3 regions of the Lysinibacillus sp. JNUCC-52 genome follow, and region 3 is predicted to be linked to each of the others. Evidence: riboswitches for the same ligand, from Rfam matches in the RefSeq annotation. Region 3 holds a riboswitch; each other region holds the start of a gene.
What was found. Region 3 has a riboswitch for cobalamin ahead of JNUCC52_RS06475 (glutaredoxin family protein). Riboswitches for the same ligand answer to the same signal wherever they lie in the genome.

Region 1 (6,976 bases), 2.0 Mb from region 3:
TGTATAGCTTCTTGTGATGCCTTTAAAATGGCTGCCGTATTTATACCAGTTGTAGCTGCTTCCTTTATAATTGGTAATAAATCATTTGCACCAGCCGTTAACGTAACCAGCTCGGCTTCTTGAATCGATGCTCTAAGCTTTGCATGATCATTTGTATAACCAAACCCGTTCACAGGTTTTTCTACATCACCTTGTAAGTCCGCCAAGACATTTTTCGTTGTATAGCCTGAATAGGCAAAACCTTTATTATACGAAGTTAACAAACCCTCTTGTTGCAATGCTTGTGCAACAAAATCTGTATACCCAAGGCCAATGCCTCCAACCTCATTCATACCGTGTGCCAATGAATCACCTAGTGCTACATAATCTGCTTGTACGACCCAGCTTGGCGCAATGTCATCTTGCTTATTTTCTGCATTTGCTCCTACAGGGACTATTACCTGTAAAGCTAGTACACTAGCAGCTAAAAAACGAAATTTCTTTGTAAATTGCATATCCCCACTCCTCCTGCACATCTAATAATTTCAATTTTACTAGATTGAGGATAAAAATGGGAACAATAATAGTAAATTCCTGAAATTGCCCTCTATACTCCTAGTGATCTACCCTATTCAGGCTGAACCTTTCCGTAGACGCCACCTCCACCAACTGCAATATTTAATTGTCCTGTTCTTGCTAAATCAATCATTTTAGCAATTTTAAGCGGTACAATTTCTGCAAGCTGCTCGGTAGTAATACGATGTAGAATTGCCATTTCTGTTCCGAATGCACGAATTAATCTATCCATCATTTTCGGACCTAAACCTGGTATAAAATCAAGCGGTACTTGATGAATATACGGTGGTCTCTCACGTTCAGCACTATCTGGATCAGATAGTTCGATAATTCGACTTGCAACACCTTTTACAATTTGCGAACTTCCACATGACTTACAAATGGTATCTTCATCGTTTAACTGTTCACCACATTTAGCGCATACTGTTTGATGATATTTGCCAAGCAAAGGGTTTAACCCATAATTCGCTACTACGGCACGCCCTTCTTGTTCATGGAGTGCCATCTTTAATTCGTTAAAATTAGCTGCTTTTAGTCGTAGTTTTTGATATTCACGGGCAATTTTAACAAGTGAATGGGCATCAGAATTAGTTACAAATGTATACTGCTGAATTTCTCGAATGTTTTTTACCATGCTGGTATCAGAGCTTAAACCAAGTTCTATTGCATCTATAAGCTGTGGATCGAATACTTCCGTTAAACTGTTGTGAACGCCTCTTCCAAATAAACTTTTAAATGGGGTAAAAACATGCGCAGGGATAAAGAGACCTCCCAATTCCCGAACTTTTTGTTGTAGTACGCGTCCATCACAATAAATACGTTGTGAACTTAAATGAATATTTTTCATAAAGCCTTTCATCCAATTCGAAAAATCCGCCATCACTTCGATAGTTGGAAAATAAGCTAACACATGAATCGGGCCCTGACAGTTACTATCATAAATTTCAATTTCCGAGCCTGGAATAAGCGTCGTTTCTTGAAAACGAAGTCCCCCTTCTGTTAGCTCTTCTAGTTCACCTCGTTGTATCATCATCGTCATCTCAGCAAGCACCTCTGGCGAATGACAGTCTATAATACCAATTATATCGAGCCCTTTTTTTGCACTTGCCATCTCTAAAATGCGCGATAATGTTAAAGTTTTACTTCCTGTAATCTTTACTGCCCGCCCACTCATCGTTCGACCAATGTGAATATGTAAATCCGTATAATAGTCGTGAAACATGTATACAGCTCCTTTTTTGTTTCATTATAAAATAAAAAAAACCTTACATTGCTGCAAGGCATTTTCATGATTTAAGATGGATGGTTTTGATGTGTGCCATTATCCGTCTCGTATGAACCTGAACCTTGGTTTGGCGTCGTCGCTGCATCATAAGCAATTAAAGTAACGCCAATTTTCTTTTCTAGCTCATTAATTTTTTCTAGCTGTGTGTCATCTAATTGTGCAAATTTAATCTCATCCATATTCGTCACGCATCCTTTCAAAAGTAACGTTCCCCGAATATCTCACAACTATACAAAAATTAAATTGCAAAAATCTTCTGAATTGTTTCGGTGACTGGCACTTATGTAGTTTTCGTGAATTGATCTGATACATAAGTTAAATAAGGTTTGCCTGTCAGTGGGTGTGTTTGAATATCGGCGTAAACGCCAAAAACATCACGCAATAGTTTAGGCGTTAATACTTCCTCTGGTGTGCCGTAATGAACAATACTTCCTTGTTGTAAAACATAAATCTGATCACAATACATAGCTGCCATATTTAAATCATGTAAAGCAGCGACAACAGTTAAATGAAGTGTTTGAATTAAGTCCATTAATTGTAATTGATGCTGAATATCTAAGTGATTTGTTGGCTCGTCTAATATAAGCACTTGCGCCTGTTGTGCTAATGCACGAGCGACCATTACTCTCTTTTTTTCCCCTCCAGAAAGGGAGCTAAAGCTGCGCGTCTCTAAATGGGTAATACCTGTTTGCGCCAATGCCTCTTTGACAATTTTATAGTCTTCCTTGTCGTCCATCTCAAAAAGCTTCTTATGTGGCGTTCTTCCCATGCTCACCAAATCTCTCACTTTAAAATCAAATAACACAGGTGTTTCTTGACTCACAACGGCTAATCTTTTTGCAATCACTCTACTTGATTGCTTAAAAATATCTTCCTCATTTAATAAAACTGTTCCACTTTCAGGCTTTAATAAACGATACATATTTTTTAATAGTGTGGACTTTCCACTACCATTAGGACCAATTAAACCGACAAATTGCTTTTCTTTTATTTGAATGCTTACTTTATCTAATATGCGCTGATCATGAATGGAGAATGATACATGCTTCGCCTCTAATGTCATAGCCTTTAATCTCCTTCACCAAATGAATAATTGTTACGGCGTAGTAGCCAAATGAAAAACGGTCCGCCACAAAAGGCAGTAATGATTCCAATAGGCATTTCCTCTGGTGCGATTAATACTCGCGCAATCGCATCCGCCCACACTAAGAAAATACCTCCTAATAATGCACTAATAGGGATCACGTATTTATAATTAGATCCTACAATTAAGCGCACAATATGTGGAATGATTAAACCGACAAACCCGATGGAACCACTTACTGCAACAAGCACACCTGTTAGTAATGATACAAGTAGTATCAGTTGAATTCGAAATTGTTGAAGATTAACACCTAACGTGACTGCCGCTTCTTCTCCAAGTAATAATAAATTTAAATTTCGATAATGTAGCCAGAGCAAACTAAAGACGATGAAAAATATAATGGCCGGAATGAATACATTACTCCATTTTGCGCCTGCAAGACTTCCTAGCATCCAATACATAACGGCTTTTATACCGCCCTCTTCCTTGGACATCATTAACATAAAATTGGAAGTTGCAGACAATATAAATGATACCGCCATCCCCGCTAACAGCAAACGGAAAATAGAAATACGTCCCCCTACACGTGATAAGAAAAATACCAACACAATCGCTATAAAGGAACCTAAAAAGGCTGCTACTGAAAGTGCGTAGATACCTAAAAATGAAAAAGCACCTAAAATAATGACAGCCGTAGCTCCGACTGTCGCTCCTGAAGAAATACCTAAAATATAAGGATCCGCAATTGAATTACGGACAAGTGCTTGCACAGCCGCGCCAGCAATAGCTAAGCCTGCTCCAACAATGGCGGCAAGTATGACACGTGGGACACGTATTTGCCATATAATAATCTCCTGTGAGCGACTCCAATCAGGCTCTATCGTATTTGGGAAAATTAGAATTTTCGAGAAAATAACCTTCCAGACATGTAGCGGTGTAATTGACACAGATCCAATCATAATAGCAGCTGTCATAGAAGCTATCAGCACTAAAAGAAGGATCAATGAAAAGTACATAAATTTTTTGTTCATTTGTTTATTAACTCCTTATCAATCATGATAAATACGAAGCAATAAAAAAGGGTATTCTACGCAATAATGCATAGAAATACCCTAGGTTAAACAAAGTTGGAGAAGTATCCATCAATTGTCCGTAATTGCTTGCATCCTCGTGGGCATTACAGGTAAAACTAATTGGCAGGTCTCCTGGCTTCGATTCTACGTAACTATGATTGCCTTCCCATTCCTTAAAGCACAGTGGCTACTACATCATAGAACTCCTCGTTACAGTTGCGGGACAGCGTCGGACTTACACCGACTTCCCTTTTAAGTGGCACTCATTAACAAGTGTCACACCAATAGTATCTGAAATTTTAAAATTATGACGATTCTATCATACATAATTATGCTAGTCTATAGCTTCTTTCATCTAGGAATCAATCTTTCCTCTTTTCAACTTCATACATATAAATTTTCGTAGAAAACCTTATCCATAATTTCTGCACATTTACTTGTTACATTAAAAACAATAAATAGTAAGGAGGAAATTCATATGATATTCAAAAGAAATTTATTTCTCGGTTTCATGGCGGCAATCACTTTACTAATACTTTCAGCTTGCTCTAAGGATACAGTCGAGTCACAACCTGCTAATAGTGAAGTAATGGATCATGGCGAAGAGATGGATCATTCAAGCTCTGGTGATGTTCCTTCTACTTTAAAAACTGCTGAAAATCCTAAATTTCCAGTAGGCACTACTGCTGTTATTACGGAAGGACATATGTCTGGGATGGAAGGAGCAGAGGCAACGATTGTTGGGGCATATGATACAACAGCCTATATTGTTTCCTATGAACCGACTACTGGAGGAAAGAAAATAGAAAATCATAAATGGGTTATACATGAGGAATTAATAGATCCTGGTGATGCCCCGTTGGCTCCAGGCACAGAAGTTAAAACAACTGCATCGCATATGAAAGGCATGGAAAATGCCACTGTTCACATTGATGAAGCAGTCCAAACAACCGTTTATATGATTGATTACCCTTCAACAACTACAGGGGAAGAAATGAAAAATCATAAATGGGTTACAGAAGACGAACTAGCGTCCAAATAAAAAATCAACCTCTGACGGTTATTCCTTCAGAGGTTGTTGCTAATTATTTGTCTAATATTTTTTGTCAGCTAGCTTATGCCATTTATAGCCGATTCCCCATACTGTCTGTAAATAATCATCTACAGGAAAGCCACTTTTCCGTAGTTTATCCCGTAAATTACGCACATGTGAATCAATTGTTCGATCTTCAATTGTTACATTATATCCCCAGACAGTATTAATTAAATGTTCTCTTGAAAAAACTTTATTTTGATATTCAAGAAATAACGCTATCATGGCAAATTCTTTTGGCGTTAAAAGAATATCCTCTTGGTGAAAAGACAATTCAACGGATTCTTTATTTAATCGTAGCCCTTCAAAAACAACTACTGTTTCTTCTGTTTTTGTTCTTCTTAAAACTGCATGTATACGTGCTAATAACTCCTCCTCATCGAAAGGCTTTAACATGTAGTCGTCTGCCCCCATATTTAAGCCTCTTATAATATCAACCTGTTCCGCTTTTGCTGTTAGCATAATGATCGGCACATCCCAAAACTTCCTTATTTCCTGACATGCTTGCCAACCGTCTATATCAGGCATCATAATATCTAACAGTACTAAATCTACATGATGCTCTTCTAAATAGTCTAAAGCATCTTTCACCGTGGACATGGCTATGCAATAAAAAGAAGGTTCTAAATAAAGCGTTAGTAACTCTAACATTCTTGGTTCATCGTCAATTAATAATAATGTTTTCACTCGTTCCTACCCCTTAAATAATAATTCAAAAGTAGTCCCTTTGTTTTCTTCACTAACAACGGTCACTTCGCCTCCGTGTGCATGGACAAGCTCTTTCACAATAGAAAGACCTAATCCCAAACCGCCGTATGCACGCGCACGAGATTTTTCAACTCTATAAAAGCGTTCAAAAATATAAGGTAATTCCTTCTTCGGTATCCCCTTTCCAGTATCTTTCACAATCATTTTTAATAAGTTATTGTCTCTTTTTACTATAAAGAACGTTGAATCTCCTGAAGAGCAATAAGCTAAAGCATTATTTAACAAATTCAAAATAATTTGTTCTAGTCTTACTGCATCCGCCATTAATGTTAATCCCTCATCACATTGAACAAAAAAGTGGATTCGTTTTTCCTGAAATGCAGGCCGTAGCTTCACCTCTATACTTGCCACTAGGTCATCCAAATGAAGACATTCTTTGTTAATGACAAACGCATTTTCATCCATTTTTGCTAAATCAAATAAGTCTTTAATTAACCTTGAGAGCCGATTCGTTTCTTCAATAATAATGCCTAAATATTTTTGACGATCCTGCTCCGTTAAATCTCGTTTGTAAAGAATATCTGTATAGCCCTTTATAAAGGTAATGGGTGTTCTTAGCTCATGAGCAATACTAGCTAAAAATTCCTTTCGTTCTTCTCTTAAATGATTTAAATCATCGGATAACTGTTGAATAGCATTGGCAAGATCACTAAGTTCATCTTTGCCATTAGTTGAAAGGGCGACAGTAAAATCCCCTTTATTCATTTTCAATGTCGCTTCCTTCATAGCCATCAAAGGTTGGGCTAATTTTCGCGATAGCACAATAATAACGGCAATGGTCACCAATCCTGAAACGAGGCCGACAATTAGAAAATGTTTGTTTAATCGTTCCATTAACGCATGAATGGAATCTGTATTTTGAAACATAAAGACATAACCAATCGTTTTTTGCTGTTTTAGGATAGGACTAATTGTGGCAATATATTTTTCATCTTGCCAATTGTTCTCCAATACACGCCCATTATAAGGCACACTACCCTCGAGCTTCTTTAAATAAACTTGTACTTCGGGGTGTGCAGAAGAAGCAGCTAAAATTGTTCCAGCGTTGTCTGTTATCACAACGTCTGTATTTTCTCTTGATTCCATTATTAAAATATGTGATAGCGTTTCTTCATCGA
Region 2 (6,976 bases), 990 kb from region 3:
CATTTGATTCGTTCCTGTTTAAACCACAGGAAATGAACCTTTCTACAATTGGTTTGCTGGAGAAGGCACGTTATATCGGCTCTTTATGGATAGTGTCTCCAAAAGTTGAGCAGCTCAATATTCGAGATTTGCAGGAAATGATTCAACAAGAAAGCTTGATTCAGGCAAGTGTTACAAAACTAACAGATCATGCAATCCATTGTAGATGGCTTTCACAAGAGCAGCGAACACTTCACAAAGAAATCAATCGCATGTTTGAACATGTTGCATCACTGCTTTAAATTTCTGAGGTAAATGAAGGAGATAGAGAATTGAAAAAGTTTTCAGTAGTTATTTTATTATTCATACTTAGTCTTGCGGGCTGTAGTAATGTGTCTAGTCAAGGCGAGGGAAAACAGCCATCCGCTGCTTCCTCCTCAAAGGCTAATGAGCTTATTTATGCATCAGAATCCGAATTTGCGGGGTTAAATCCTATTTTAGAGGAAACGAATTTAGATGCATTACTTTTTAGAGGTCTTATGCGCTTTGATGAACATAATGCTCCAGTAAATGACATAGCAAAAAGCGTTGACATATCAGATGACCTGTTGACATATACGATTTTGATTCGTGATGACGTGACATTTCATGATGGACAAAAATTAACAGTAGACGATGTTATGTTTACTATTGATAGCATTCTTGATGATGCAAATGGGTCTTATTTAAAGTCTGATTTCATCCATGTCCAAGCGATGAAAAAAGTAAATGATACTACAATGACAATTCAATTGGATGAACCATTTACACCAATGTTAGATAAATTAACAGTGCCAATTTTGCCAAAGCATGTCTTTGAAGGACAAGACATGAGAACGGCTACGTTTAACCAAGAACCAATTGGTGCTGGCCCATACATGTTTGAAAAATGGGATAAAGGGACAAGTCTAACGCTTCAAGCGTACACTTCTTTCTTCGGAACAAAGGCATCTATTGAAAAAGTTATTTTTAAATTTATTCCAGATAGTAATGTTCGTGCATTGCAGCTGAAATCTGGCGAGTTAGATATTGCGTTACTGGATCCGAATCAGGTTGAAGAGCTTTCGAAAGTAGAACAATTAAAAATGTACGAAGTAGAATCAGCCGATTATCGTGGCGTGTTATTTAATATGAACTATCCACTTTGGCAAGAAGTCGATGTTCGAAAAGCGATGAGCTATGCGACAGATCGAACAGGCATAGTTAAAGGCATCCTACATGGGTATGGGACAGAAGCTTATTCGCCACTTCAAAAGCATGCCTATGTAAACGAAAATATTGAACATTATACTTATGATGTAAAGAAAGCAAATGAATTGTTAGAAAAATCGGGATGGATATTAGCAGACGATGGGTTCCGCTACAAGGACGGTAATAAGCTTGCCTTTACCATTACGGCACCAATTACAGATTCTGTGCGTGTCAATATGGCGAATTATGTCGCTCAAGGCTATAAGGAAATTGGGGCAGAGGTAGAAGTAGCGGCACTTGATTGGAGCAATATCGTGATTGAAGAAACGGAAGCGTTTATGGTGGGATGGGGTAGCCCATATGATGCGGACCACCATACGTATAGTTTATTCTATTCGGGTGAATCGAGCGTAACAAGTGCGGGCTACAATTATGGAAGCTATGCCAATGCAAAAGTAGATGCTTTGCTTGATGAAGGACGAACAACTGTCGATCCTGAAAAACGCAAGGAAGTCTATATGGCATTACAAGAGGAGCTAGCAGAAGATCCACCGTTCGCTTATTTTGCCTATGTTGATGCTGTTTATGGCATTAATAAAAATATTAGTGGTGTGAAAGAGCGTATTTTAGGTCATCACGGTGCTGGCTTCTTATGGAATGTCGAGGAGTGGAAATGGAATGATCGCTAAGTGGATCGGGAAGCGAGTGATAATGGGGACAATTGTCCTCATTATCGTGAGCTTCCTCTCTTTTTTCATTATGCATGCTGCACCTGGCAATCCTGCTGCTGCTTATTATGGAGGCAATGCTCAAACATTAACAGTAGCTGAGCAACAACGAATTGAAAAAGCGTTTGGCTTAGATAGGCCAGTGCTTCTACAATATGGTACTTGGTTAGGCGAAGCGGTAAAAGGAAATTTAGGCTATTCTGCCAAAGAGGGAAGACCCGTCATAGCGATTTTATTAGAAAGGTTACCTAACACATTACAGCTAGTGGCGCTCACATTATTTGTCGTTACAATTGTCTCTACTTGGCTAGGTTTACGGGCAGGAATGAAGGAAGGTTCTTTATTGGATAGAGGATTATCCATCTTTAGTATAGCAAGCTCTGCGATTCCTCCTTTTTGGCTAGGTATTGTCTGTATAATAATTTTTTCGGTACAGCTTGGTTGGTTTCCTTCTTCAGGTATGAATGATGTGCGTGGTAATGGAGGTTGGCTTGATCGTTTAAACCATATGGTGCTTCCACTAATTGTTTTAGTATTTTCTCATGTGGGCATATTCGCACGCTTTTTACAGGACAGTGTTAAGGCAGAGAATCGTAGTTATTATGTACAAGTTGCGCGTGCAAATGGCGTTCCAGACCGACAAATAAGAAAACTCATACTACGGAATTCTGTTATTCCGTATATCAATTATATTGGTGTGACGATTCCTTCATTCTTTGGTGGTTCCATAGTAGTTGAAACACTTTTTGGCTGGTCAGGATTAGGCTCATTGCTTGTGAAATCCGTTATGGTTAAGGATTTTCCTGTACTTATGGGAGCCATTCTGATTATTGGTGTTGTGGTGGTCATTTGCTTATTTGTAATCGACGTTTTAATGATTTGCATCAACCCAAGATTGAGAAGAGGAAAATTAGTATGAGAAAACAACGGAAGATGCCACTCGTTTGGCTTGCGCTTCTTTGCATTATATTAGGAACTACCATCTTCTCCTCACTGTTGGCACCTTTTGAGCCAAATGCAATGGATATGAATCATATTTATGAAGCACCAAATCTTACACATATACTTGGTACAGATCAGCTAGGCAGAGATGTTTTATCACGGATACTTGTTGGGGGGAAAGTTACGCTTTTCATCGCCATAGTGTCAGTCGTAATTTCAAGCATTATAGGCATTATCTACGGTGGTATTAGCGGTTTTGTTGGGGGTGCCATTGATGTCATTATGATGCGCATTTTGGAGGCCTTTTTAACGATTCCATCCTTAGTAATTGTACTTGCCCTGCAAGCAATTATGCAAGGAAGTGTTTGGCGAATGGCCATGATTATAGGTTTCACAGGTTGGTTTGTTACAGCTCGAATCGTTCGCTCTGAGTTTATTCGCTTAAAGGAAATGGAATTTGTCCAAATGGCTACAATGTTTCGTACCCCATTATGGAAAATATTATTTGGTCATTTATTACGAAATAGTGTGCCTGCTATCTTTGTCGTGACAATATTTAACTTCGCAGGTGCGATTTTTACGGAAGTGTCTTTAAGCTTTTTAGGCATCGGTGTGCCGCCAGCAATCCCGTCATGGGGAACGATGCTGTACACAGCGCAAAATGATTTACTTGTTGGGGCTTGGTGGATCGGTCTTTTTCCTGGAATACTGATTTTTGTGACGATATTATGTGTACAAGCGATCGGGACCACTTTCAAACAAGGAGGAGAACGATCCCATGTTTAGTATCGATAATCTAACTGTTCAAGTGAACGATAAAAACCTCATCCACAATATTTCGTTAACTGTCCCGAAAGGCGAGATTACCGCAGTTATCGGTGAAAGTGGCAGTGGGAAAAGCACAACAATATCAGCTATTTTAGGGATGCTCCCGCCGCAAACTGAGGCAATGGGTGCAGTTTTCTTTAATGGGGAAAATATGCTGACGATGTCAAAAAAAGATAGGTTGTTATTAAGGTCAAAGCATATTTTCACGATTTTTCAAGATGCCACAAATAGCTTTTCACCTACGCAAAAAATGAAACAACAATTGTATATGTTTACTGCCTTACGAGTGGGTGATGACAAAGAGAGGTTTCTCTCTAAAATGACCGCTATATTAAAGGAGTTAAACTTATCAGTAGATATATTAGAAAGCTATCCATTTGAGTTGTCAGGTGGTATGCTACAACGCTGTATGTTAGCTTGTGCATTGTATAATGAGCCAGACATATTAATAGCAGATGAACCAACTTCTGCACTAGATATGCTGCATCAACAACACTTTATAACATTATTAAAAAAACTTCATGCGCAGCTAGGGACAACTATTATACTGGTTACTCATGATTTAGGGGTTGCTGTTTCACTAGCGAATAACATAGTAGTGATGAAAGATGGAGAAATCGTTGAGAAGGGGCAAGCGACAGAAATTTTTGAGCAGCCTAAACATCCGTATACGCTACGGCTTGTCGCAAATCATTTTTAGGAGGCGTATATGTATTGCTTCAGGTTGAAAATATAAGTAAAAGCTTTCGAGCAGGTCAGCAAGTATTAGCAAATATAAATCTTTCTGTAGGAGAAGGTGAAATCGTCGGTCTAGTTGGAGAGAGTGGCAGCGGTAAAAGTACTTTAGCGAAAGTCATTATGCAGCTAGAGTCAGCTAATAAAGGGACCGTCCATTTTCAACAACAACACATCACTAAGAAAAATCGAAAGTCCTTTTATGAAAATTGCCAAATTATATTCCAAAATGCAAGTAATGCTCTAAACCCTATGTGGACAGTCAAGCAACTATTAAGAGAGCCATTGCAACATCAAAAAGTGGTGACGGACAGCTATTTACAAACGATGCTTGCGAAAGTTAAGTTATCAAACGATGTTTTATATGCTTTGCCCTCTGAACTTAGTGGTGGTGAGAAGCAAAGAGTAAATTTATTACGCTCAATTCTTGTAGAACCGAAATTGATAGTGTGCGATGAAATTGTTTCAAGCTTAGATCGTTTAATTCAGCGAGAAATTATTGATTTATTAATGGCGTTGAATAAAGAAAGAAACATGGCTATTTTATTTATTTCGCATGATTTAAAAGCTGTTTCTTATTTAAGTGAACGGATATATGTAATGAGAGCTGGAGAAATTGTCGATGAACAGCACAAGGAACAAGATGGATTTCATTTCACTGATAGCTATGCACAAAAGCTATTCCAAGCAATGGAAGGTGAATAATATTTCGTTTTTTCGCAGCAGAAAACAATTAGATACCGTTTTCTGTTGATTGACTTTAAAATTCCATTACTTTACAATATGATTTAATAGTATACTAGTGAGTTTACTATTTATCTCAACAAAATAGCGTGTAGTAATAGGTGTAAATTGCGTGCAATTTACTGAAAAGGGAAGTCGGTGCGAGTCCGACACTGTCCCGCAACTGTAAATGTGAGTTTTCTTTTCGTATACCACTGTTAAATGACGGGAAGGGGAAAAGAAGCTGTGACCATAAGTCAGGAGACCTGCCTGTTACGAGTACACACCATAACCCTACGAGGAATAGGAGGTGGCATGTTGACAAAGCAGAATGTTCTGTTCGTCACAGTACGTCAAACGACCAATACCAAAGGAATTAAGGATATACGGCATCGAGCCAAATATCTCCCATTGGTTCATTGTTTGATGCTGCTTGATGAATGATAATGATTAGCTGAACGACGGATTTCCTCTCAAAGCAGGAAATCCGTATTTTTATGTGATCGCAACATTTGTTTTGAAAATATGTACGAACTGAGGTGCACGTATGACGAATATTCATGTATGTACAACACAAGAAAAGCAATATGTAGATATGAAGATTTGTAAACTGTCACGAGTTGAAGTTGCCAAGCAGCCTAAAACTAGAATGGTCATTGAAGCTCTTGTTGATCAGTTTTTAGCATCAGGACTTATTCGTAACGAACGTTTATTTAATCAAATATTTTTTAACAAAGATATCATTTGGATTCAAAATGAGGTGTATGACGGTTGTCTTTTTGCTAAAGCAAGCGTGGCGGACGAGCTCAAAACGAAAAAGAACGGCTTTATGATGTACATGCCAACAAATCCAATTGTTTATGAGGTCAATGGTGAGGCGTATCATTTAATAACACGTATTGATTCGATTCGTGCGAAACCAAATTTAGATAGGCTGAATATAGAGCCGAAACCTATTTTAAGTGCTGCGCGAGTCAATGATTTACTATGCTCAATGGTTATGCGTTTTTATATTACCTATTTAGAAGACTTGTCGTTAGTCGTTCATACAAATCAAGATACTAATAAAATATTAGATTTAATAAAATATGTAAAGCATGAATACCAACACTTTCTTGAAAGTGTGAAAGAATTAAATGACTATCATTTAAATTGGCACCCACGAGGTAATGGTCATCAATTATTGCTTCAACTGATCGAGCAATTACAAATTTTAAAGAGTAAACCTGGCACGGTTCTTGTAGATTTTACGAATAGTAATGGTTATGTAATTGTGGAATCGGCAAATAGCTTTGTTGCGAAAGTAAAGAAAGCTTTATAGGAAATATAAAAGGCATCGAGATGTTCTCGATGCCTTCAGTTATTTTTTAAGGAGAATAATATTGATGGATATTGCGGATAACTTTTGAAACCGCCGATAAAAGCCTAGGAATCGCCGATAGAACCGTTGAAACCGCCGATAAACCACTAAAAATCGCTGTGTTGCTATAGAAATGTGTGTCGTTGTTTAATTACAAGCAATGCATGGCTTCTTTTGCGTCATACCAAGGAACGGAATAGCCCTTACCCTTCGCACAAAAAATACTAGACGATGAATAGTCGGGATCAGCTTGCTTATTGTAATTGATTTGCGCTATTACTTCTTCACTATTATGGCATTTATCATAGCCATCAAATTGTAACGATATTGATCCTTTGCCGTTCGTATAAGCAGCGAAAGTAGTACTATAATGCATAAATGTTGCAACAGGAACGCGTCCTGTTAATGTTACTTGTTCCTCTGTTAAGACGGGTGCATCAAATGTACCGTC
Region 3 (6,976 bases):
CCAGGGGTTATAGGAATTACATCCGGCGCGGGCATTATGGCGGTGGCTGTAATGGTTGTTTTTCCTGGCTATATCATATATTTACCTATTGCAGCCTTTTTAGGCGCTTTTGTCGCCGCAATGATTGTGTATTCTTTATCGGTGAAAAAGGGTGGTACATCCCCAATGCGAATAATTTTAGTGGGTGTAGCCATTAATGCACTTTGTGGTGCAGGAACAAATGCACTTATGATTTTGTATAGCGATCGTGTACAATCTGTCCTACCATGGTTGTCGGGTGGCTTGACAGGTGTTGGTTGGGTGCAATTTAAAATGATTATTTACTATGTTCTTGTAGCACTTATATTTTCAATTTATGCAATTAAACATATACGTATCATGCGTTTAGGAGATGAAATGGCAAGCCTTTTAGGGCACAATGTAGAACGCAGTCGATTCTTTTTAATTGCCTTAAGTACGTTATTGGCGGGAATTGCAGTAAGTGTTGCTGGTTTAATTGGGTTTGTAGGTTTAGTTGTACCACATATTTTGCGACTAATTATTGGTGGAGATCATAAATATTTACTACCTACTTCCGCGTTGGCTGGTGGCTTACTTGTTGTGTTTGCTGATACAATAGCGAGAACCGTATTTGATCCTATTGAGTTTCCTGTAGGCATTTTGCTAGCATTCGTTGGTGGACCGTATTTCCTTTATTTAATTCATAGAAAGGGGAATTCCATTGCTACGAACTGAGCACATACAGTATCAACATGAGTTCACTCAATTTCGATTAAATGATATTAACCTGAAAATTAATGAAGGGGAAGTTGTAAGTTTAATAGGTCCGAATGGCTCGGGGAAATCAACATTATTACGTGTAATATCACGTCTTTTAAAACCAAATAGTGGGACAGTTTTTTTAAATGAGCGTAACATTCATGAAATGAAGTCTAAAGAAGTAGCTAAAACACTAACGATGCTCCCGCAAATGAATAATCATCAATTAGATTTAACAGTGCGTGAGTTAGTAGAGTTTGGGCGTCATCCACATAGCGGAGGAAAGACGGTCCTGTCTAAAGAGGATAAAGAAATTGTTGATTGGGCGATTGACGTAACTAGACTGAAAGACTTACAAAATCGGGTACTACCTTCGATGTCTGGGGGTGAGCGTCAACGTGCTTGGATCGCAATGACTGTAGCACAGCATCCCAAAGTGTTGCTTCTAGATGAACCAACAACATATCTAGATATTGCACACCAATTAGAAGTGATGGAGCTTGTAAAAGAGTTAAATCAAAAATACAATATGACCGTTATAATGGTGTTACATGATATTAACCAAGCGGCACAAAATAGCGAACGTCTGATTGTATTAAAGAAAGGCAAAATCTATTACGATGATTCACCACATTGTGTATTATGTAAAGAAATGTTTCAATCAATTTTTGAAATAGATGCGGAAATTTATATGCAAGACGGAAATCCAATCTTTACGCCGATAAAATTGTGCTCAAGTTCTTGTGAAAAATCGTAGGCTATTTTTAAAAAGAAATTAGAACTAAAACTACAACACTATATACATTAATCTATTGAAGAAAAGGAGACTAAAAAATGATTGGTATAATTTATTACGCATATGGCGCACCGAAATCTTTAGACGATGTAACACCTTATTTTACACATATAATGAAAGGTAAAACACCACCACCTCATGTAATTGAAAATGTGACGGCACAATTTAAAAAATTAGGTGGTATTGATCCATTAGCAGCAAATACGGGACGTATTGCTAAAGGGCTGGAACATGCTTTACAGCAACGTGTAACAGAGCCTGTAAAAGTATATAACGCATACAAACATACAGAACCTTATATTCCAGATGTTGTTAACACAATGCTTAGAGATGGTATTACAACTTTTATAACACTACCTGTAAATCCGATTATGTCTACAGGGGCATCAGCGTTTCATGATGAAGTTAGTACGTTATTAGCTTCTCATGACGTTAAAGTTATCCATGCGAAAAATTGGCATTTAAATCATGATTTACTTGCTGTTTATAAAGACCGTGTTCAACGTGCATTTGAATGGATTCCTGCTGAAAAACGAGCACAGACGCATGTTTTATATACAGTCCATAGTCAGCCTATTGACCCTGAAAGAAACGAGCACTATGTGCGCCAGTTTTCCGAATTAGCCGAAGCCATTTCTAAAGAAGCACAAATTGCGAACTGGCATGTTACATATCGAAGTGGTCATGGGAAAGGTGACTGGCTAGGTCCAAATGTAAAAGATAAAATTAATTCATTGCAAGGCGAGGGTGCTCAAGGTATCGTCACATGTGAGCTTCTTTCACTTTCAGCGGATATTGAGTCCTATTTTGAAGTCGGATATGAATGTCATCGATTATGTGAGGAACTGCAAGTTGAATTTGCACAATCGGAGTTTCCAGGTGATAGCTATGATACCATTCAAGCTTTAGCTGCCATTGTCGAATCATTTATTCCCGCACAATAACTGAACAGGTTAATAAATTACGATTAACTATTGTAAAGTCTATATTGCCATCTGATGTCGATATTCCATTGATGTCAGATGGTTATTTGTTTTATATCAATATAGCGAACAGAATAGCCACGAATAAATACACTTCATTCTAATCTGAACTAGCATAAATGATATCTAACAAACGGCAAATCTATTTTAATATTTTTTTGTGTGTATAATGAAAAATTGAATAGAAGTTATAGGGCTTACGATAGTGGCTAAAATATGATAACAGCTATAAAATTATATAAGTACATATTAAATATAATACGCAGTTTAATTTAGGCTTCAGTAGGTAGAATAATAATTGCTTAACATTTGATAAAGCTTATCATGGAAAACCGTCTATCATTCTTTAGAACTATTGACGATATTATTAATTATACTAACCTAGCTAGTCATTTTTCATTTATTAACCGTTTGTTGTTCCTAAAGAAAATAGTGAAAAGTTACACTATAAAGAATTCGCTTTTCTTGATTTACTTTTTACTTGAAGGATGGTACACTTAATTGTGTTCAACAACAATATATTGTGTTAGTTTTATATAGGTACTACTATATGTAGTTTAATAGGGAAGTTCGGTATATCCGACGCTGTCCCCGCAACTGTTAAGCTGACGATGATTTAATCCACTGTGCATTCGTATGGGAAGGATATCAGAGAATGAAGCAAAGCCAGGAGACCTGCCTATAATAAAACAATTCAACCTTTCTTCGGGGAATAAGAAATGGGGACGTGACGATTTTTTTGTTTTTTTACGTTTCTAACTTAGGCTGTCTCTCCCAAGAGATAGCCTTTTTATATTATGAAAAGAGGGAATTTAAAATGAAACTTTATACGAAAACTATATGCCCAAAATGTCTTTGGGTCAAATCGGAATTACAACGTGCAGGACTTGAAGCAGAAATTGTGAATATTGATCACGATGAGCAAGCAAAACAAAAAATTATGGACGCAGGTTTTTTAAGTGTGCCTGTTCTTGAAGTAAATGACACATTTATAGGAGATGTCAAAGAAATTGTTTCTCAAATTGAGATGATTGCAATATGATCGTTTATGCTAGTCGTACAGGTAATGTGCGAAGTATTGTGACGAAATTAGATGGGGAATCTATTGAAATTTATGATGGATTGTTGCTGACTGAGCCCTTTCTATTAATTACATACACGGACGGCTTAGGTGATATTCCTGCAAAAGTAGCTCGCTTTTTAGAGCAAAACAAGGAATATTGCAAGGGAGTAGCTGTAAGTGGTAATAGTAATTTTGGGCACCATGTGTTTGGTGGAGCTGGCGAAAAAATTGCAGAAACCTACCAGGTCCCGCTAGTGCGTAAATTAGATTTACGTGGATATCAGGCTGATTATGAAGTAATACAAACGTTTTATGAAACGAGGGTGAAGGGATGAAAACATACTTAAAGCTTAATAATGAGGTGCTTAATCGCTATAGCACGACGGGTCAATTAGAGCTTGAAAAGGACCGTGAAGCAACACGCCGTTATTTTTTAGAATATGTAAATGTGCGTCTACGTTATTTTATTGATATTGAGGAGAAAATACGCTATTTAGTCGATGAAGGTTATTACGAGAAAGAGTTTATCGACATGTATGAGATAGATTTTATTAAACACTTATACAAAAAAGCATACGATTACAATTTCCGCTTCCCATCTTTTATGAGTGCAAGTAAATTTTACGATAGTTACGCAATGAAAAGTCGTGACGGGGAAGAAATTTTAGAAAAATATGAGGATCGTATTGTTATCATCGCTTTATATTTAGCACAAGGGAACACGGTTTTAGCAGAACGTTCCGTTGAAGCAATGATGGAGGCGTATCAACCAGCAACGCCAACCGCATTAAATAGTGGAAAAAAAGCGCGTGGCGAATTAGTAAGCTGCTTTAAACTTTCAATGGATGATTCAATGAATAGTATTGCTGAAAATATTGGTTATTGTTTAGAGCTATCACGCCTTGGCGGTGGAGTAGGGGTAAACTTAACAGATTTACGTCCATTAGGAGATCCAATTAAAGAAATTTTAAATCGTGCAAGTGGTGTGATTCCAGTTGCTAAACTTTTAGAAAATTCCTTCAGCTATTCCAATCAGCTTGGACAACGTAACGGCTCTGGCGTTGTCTACCTAAATATTTTCCATGCTGATATTGAGAATTTTATTTCATCGAAAAAGCCAAATGCTGATGATAAAATCCGACTTGCAACGCTATCAACAGGTATTATTATTCCAAGTATTTTCTTTGAACTGATGAAACGTGATAAAGATATTGTGTTGTTCAGTCCATATGATATTTATAAAGAATACGGGAAACGAATGTCTGAAATTTCCATTACAGAGATGTATTATGAGCTACTAGATAATCCTAATATCCGTAAGATTAAACGCTTGAATGCGCGCAGATTATATACAGAAGTGAAAAAAGCGCAATTTGAATCAGGCTATCCTTTCGAAATCTTTGATGATAATGTCAACGATGTACATCCACTCAAAAATATAGGTCGTGTAAAAATGTCGAACCTATGTACAGAAATTTTACAAGTACAAGAAACAAGTATCATTACTGACCAAAATGAATCAAATGAATACGGACTAGATGTATCGTGTAACTTAGGCTCAATTGATATACATGCCGCAAGTAAAGTAAGTGATTTTGGTACATTAGTAGATACAGCAATGCATCTTTTAACGAATGTGTCGCAAATGACGAACATCACGAATGTACCGCCTGTAGCTAAAGCCAATAAGTTAATGCATTCTGTAGGGCTTGGATGTATGAATCTGCATGGTCATCTTGTTACAGAAGGGATTATGTATGGCTCTAAAGATTCAATTGCTTTTATGGATAGCTTTATGGAAGCGATGAACTATTATTCACTTAAATCATCGATGGAGATTGCTAAGGAACGAGGCGAAACGTTCTACCGTTTTGAGGATAGTGATTATGCGTCAGGCGTTTATTTTGATCAATATGTTAATAAAATTGAAGAAGAGCTTTCACCAGTTGTATTAAAAGCATTAGGAAATATTCCAATCGTGACATCGAAAATGTGGGAAACATTAAAGCAGGATGTTATGGAATATGGTTTATTCCATTCTTATCGTCTAGCTATTGCACCAACTGGTAGTATTTCATATATTCGTAGCTGTACAGCTTCAATTGCACCAAGTACGGAGCGTGTAGAGGTGCGTGATTATGCGGATAGTCGAACAATTTATCCAATGCCACATTTAACAAATGACAACAGTCATTTATATGTGGAAGCATATGATGTGAATCCATATGATTTAATCGATTTATACGCAGCATCTCAAAAACACGTAGACCAAGGGATTTCGATGACGCTGTATGTCACGGATAACTGGACAACGGAACAGTTAGCGAAAATTTACATTTACGCTTGGGTAAAGGGAATTAAATCAGTTTATTATGTCCGTCAACGTTTGCAAAGCTTAGAGGAGTGTGTCGCATGTCAAATATAATTTACGAAGCGGTCAATTGGAATAAGTCAACGAGTGAACTCGCACAAGTATTTTGGGACCAACAATGGAAACAAATTTGGTTTCCAGAGGAAATTGCGGTAAGTAAGGATATTCAGCAGTGGAAAAACTTCGAACACCAAGATACGTATAAGAAAGTATTTGCAGGCTTAACATTACTTGATACAGTTCAAACGAATATTGGGATGAACCGTGTTGCTGCATATACATCGGACCTTCAAGAAAAGGCTGTTCTTACTGTATTTGATGCTTTTGAAGCAATCCATGCAAAATCTTATTCTTATATTTTCACAACGCTTTGTACAAATGAAGAAATTGACGCGCTATTTGAATGGGTTAAGAAAAACGAATACCTACAATATAAGGCAAATAAAATTGCGGATATTTATAATGGCATTGAAGAAGGGGATTCAGAAAGTTTATGGAAAGCGATGTTCTCGTCCGTAATGCTAGAATCGTTCCTATTCTACTCTGGTTTCTTCTATCCATTGTACTTAGGCGGACAAGGCTTTCTTCGCAATAGTGCAGAAATTATTTCCCTTATTTTACGTGACGAATCCATCCACGGTGTGGCAGTAGGCTTTTTCGCACAAAATTTATATAAGCAATTTTCGAAGGAAAAGCAAGAAGAGTTGACTTTATGGGGATATGAATTATTGCTGGATTTATATCAAAATGAAATGAATTATACAGAAGATATTTATGCAGAAACAGGGTTATCACCTGAAGTAAAAGCATATGTTCGCTATAATGCCAATAAAGCGTTAATGAATGTTGGTTTTGATCCAATGTTCCCTGAAGAAGAAGTGAATCCAATCGTAATGAATGGTATTCGTAATGAAGGTTCAACATATGACTTCTTTTCACAAAAGGGTTCTACTTACGCAAAAGCAAAAGTAGCGCCAATTACAGATGACACATTTAAATTTAAT

Region 1: another riboswitch for cobalamin. It lies ahead of JNUCC52_RS16220 (FecCD family ABC transporter permease); the one in region 3 lies ahead of JNUCC52_RS06475 (glutaredoxin family protein).
Region 2: another riboswitch for cobalamin. It lies ahead of JNUCC52_RS01485 (hypothetical protein); the one in region 3 lies ahead of JNUCC52_RS06475 (glutaredoxin family protein).

The regions. Positions count from the first base shown of each region.
Region 1 is NZ_CP065546.1:3,270,774-3,277,749, reverse strand. Features, by position in the region: gene JNUCC52_RS16240 (S-layer homology domain-containing protein) at 1-494, opposite strand, end outside; gene JNUCC52_RS16235 (endonuclease Q family protein) at 608-1,777, opposite strand; gene JNUCC52_RS16230 (hypothetical protein) at 1,849-2,019, opposite strand; gene JNUCC52_RS16225 (heme ABC transporter ATP-binding protein) at 2,121-2,903, opposite strand; gene JNUCC52_RS16220 (FecCD family ABC transporter permease) at 2,909-3,955, opposite strand; cobalamin riboswitch at 4,103-4,298, opposite strand; gene JNUCC52_RS16215 (YdhK family protein) at 4,476-5,039, shown strand; gene JNUCC52_RS16210 (response regulator transcription factor) at 5,091-5,777, opposite strand; gene JNUCC52_RS16205 (HAMP domain-containing sensor histidine kinase) at 5,784-6,976, opposite strand, start outside.
Region 2 is NZ_CP065546.1:242,358-249,333, forward strand. Features, by position in the region: gene JNUCC52_RS01455 (urease accessory protein UreD) at 1-281, shown strand, start outside; gene JNUCC52_RS01460 (ABC transporter substrate-binding protein) at 312-1,898, shown strand; gene JNUCC52_RS01465 (ABC transporter permease) at 1,888-2,856, shown strand; gene JNUCC52_RS01470 (ABC transporter permease) at 2,853-3,665, shown strand; gene JNUCC52_RS01475 (ATP-binding cassette domain-containing protein) at 3,658-4,407, shown strand; gene JNUCC52_RS01480 (ABC transporter ATP-binding protein) at 4,422-5,147, shown strand; cobalamin riboswitch at 5,269-5,453, shown strand; gene JNUCC52_RS01485 (hypothetical protein) at 5,713-6,486, shown strand; gene JNUCC52_RS01490 (elongation factor G) at 6,677-6,976, opposite strand, start outside.
Region 3 is NZ_CP065546.1:1,232,141-1,239,116, reverse strand. Features, by position in the region: gene JNUCC52_RS06490 (FecCD family ABC transporter permease) at 1-735, shown strand, start outside; gene JNUCC52_RS06485 (ABC transporter ATP-binding protein) at 722-1,516, shown strand; gene JNUCC52_RS06480 (ferrochelatase) at 1,594-2,499, shown strand; cobalamin riboswitch at 3,060-3,235, shown strand; gene JNUCC52_RS06475 (glutaredoxin family protein) at 3,356-3,580, shown strand; gene nrdI (class Ib ribonucleoside-diphosphate reductase assembly flavoprotein NrdI) at 3,577-3,936, shown strand; gene nrdE (class 1b ribonucleoside-diphosphate reductase subunit alpha) at 3,933-6,026, shown strand; gene nrdF (class 1b ribonucleoside-diphosphate reductase subunit beta) at 6,014-6,976, shown strand, end outside.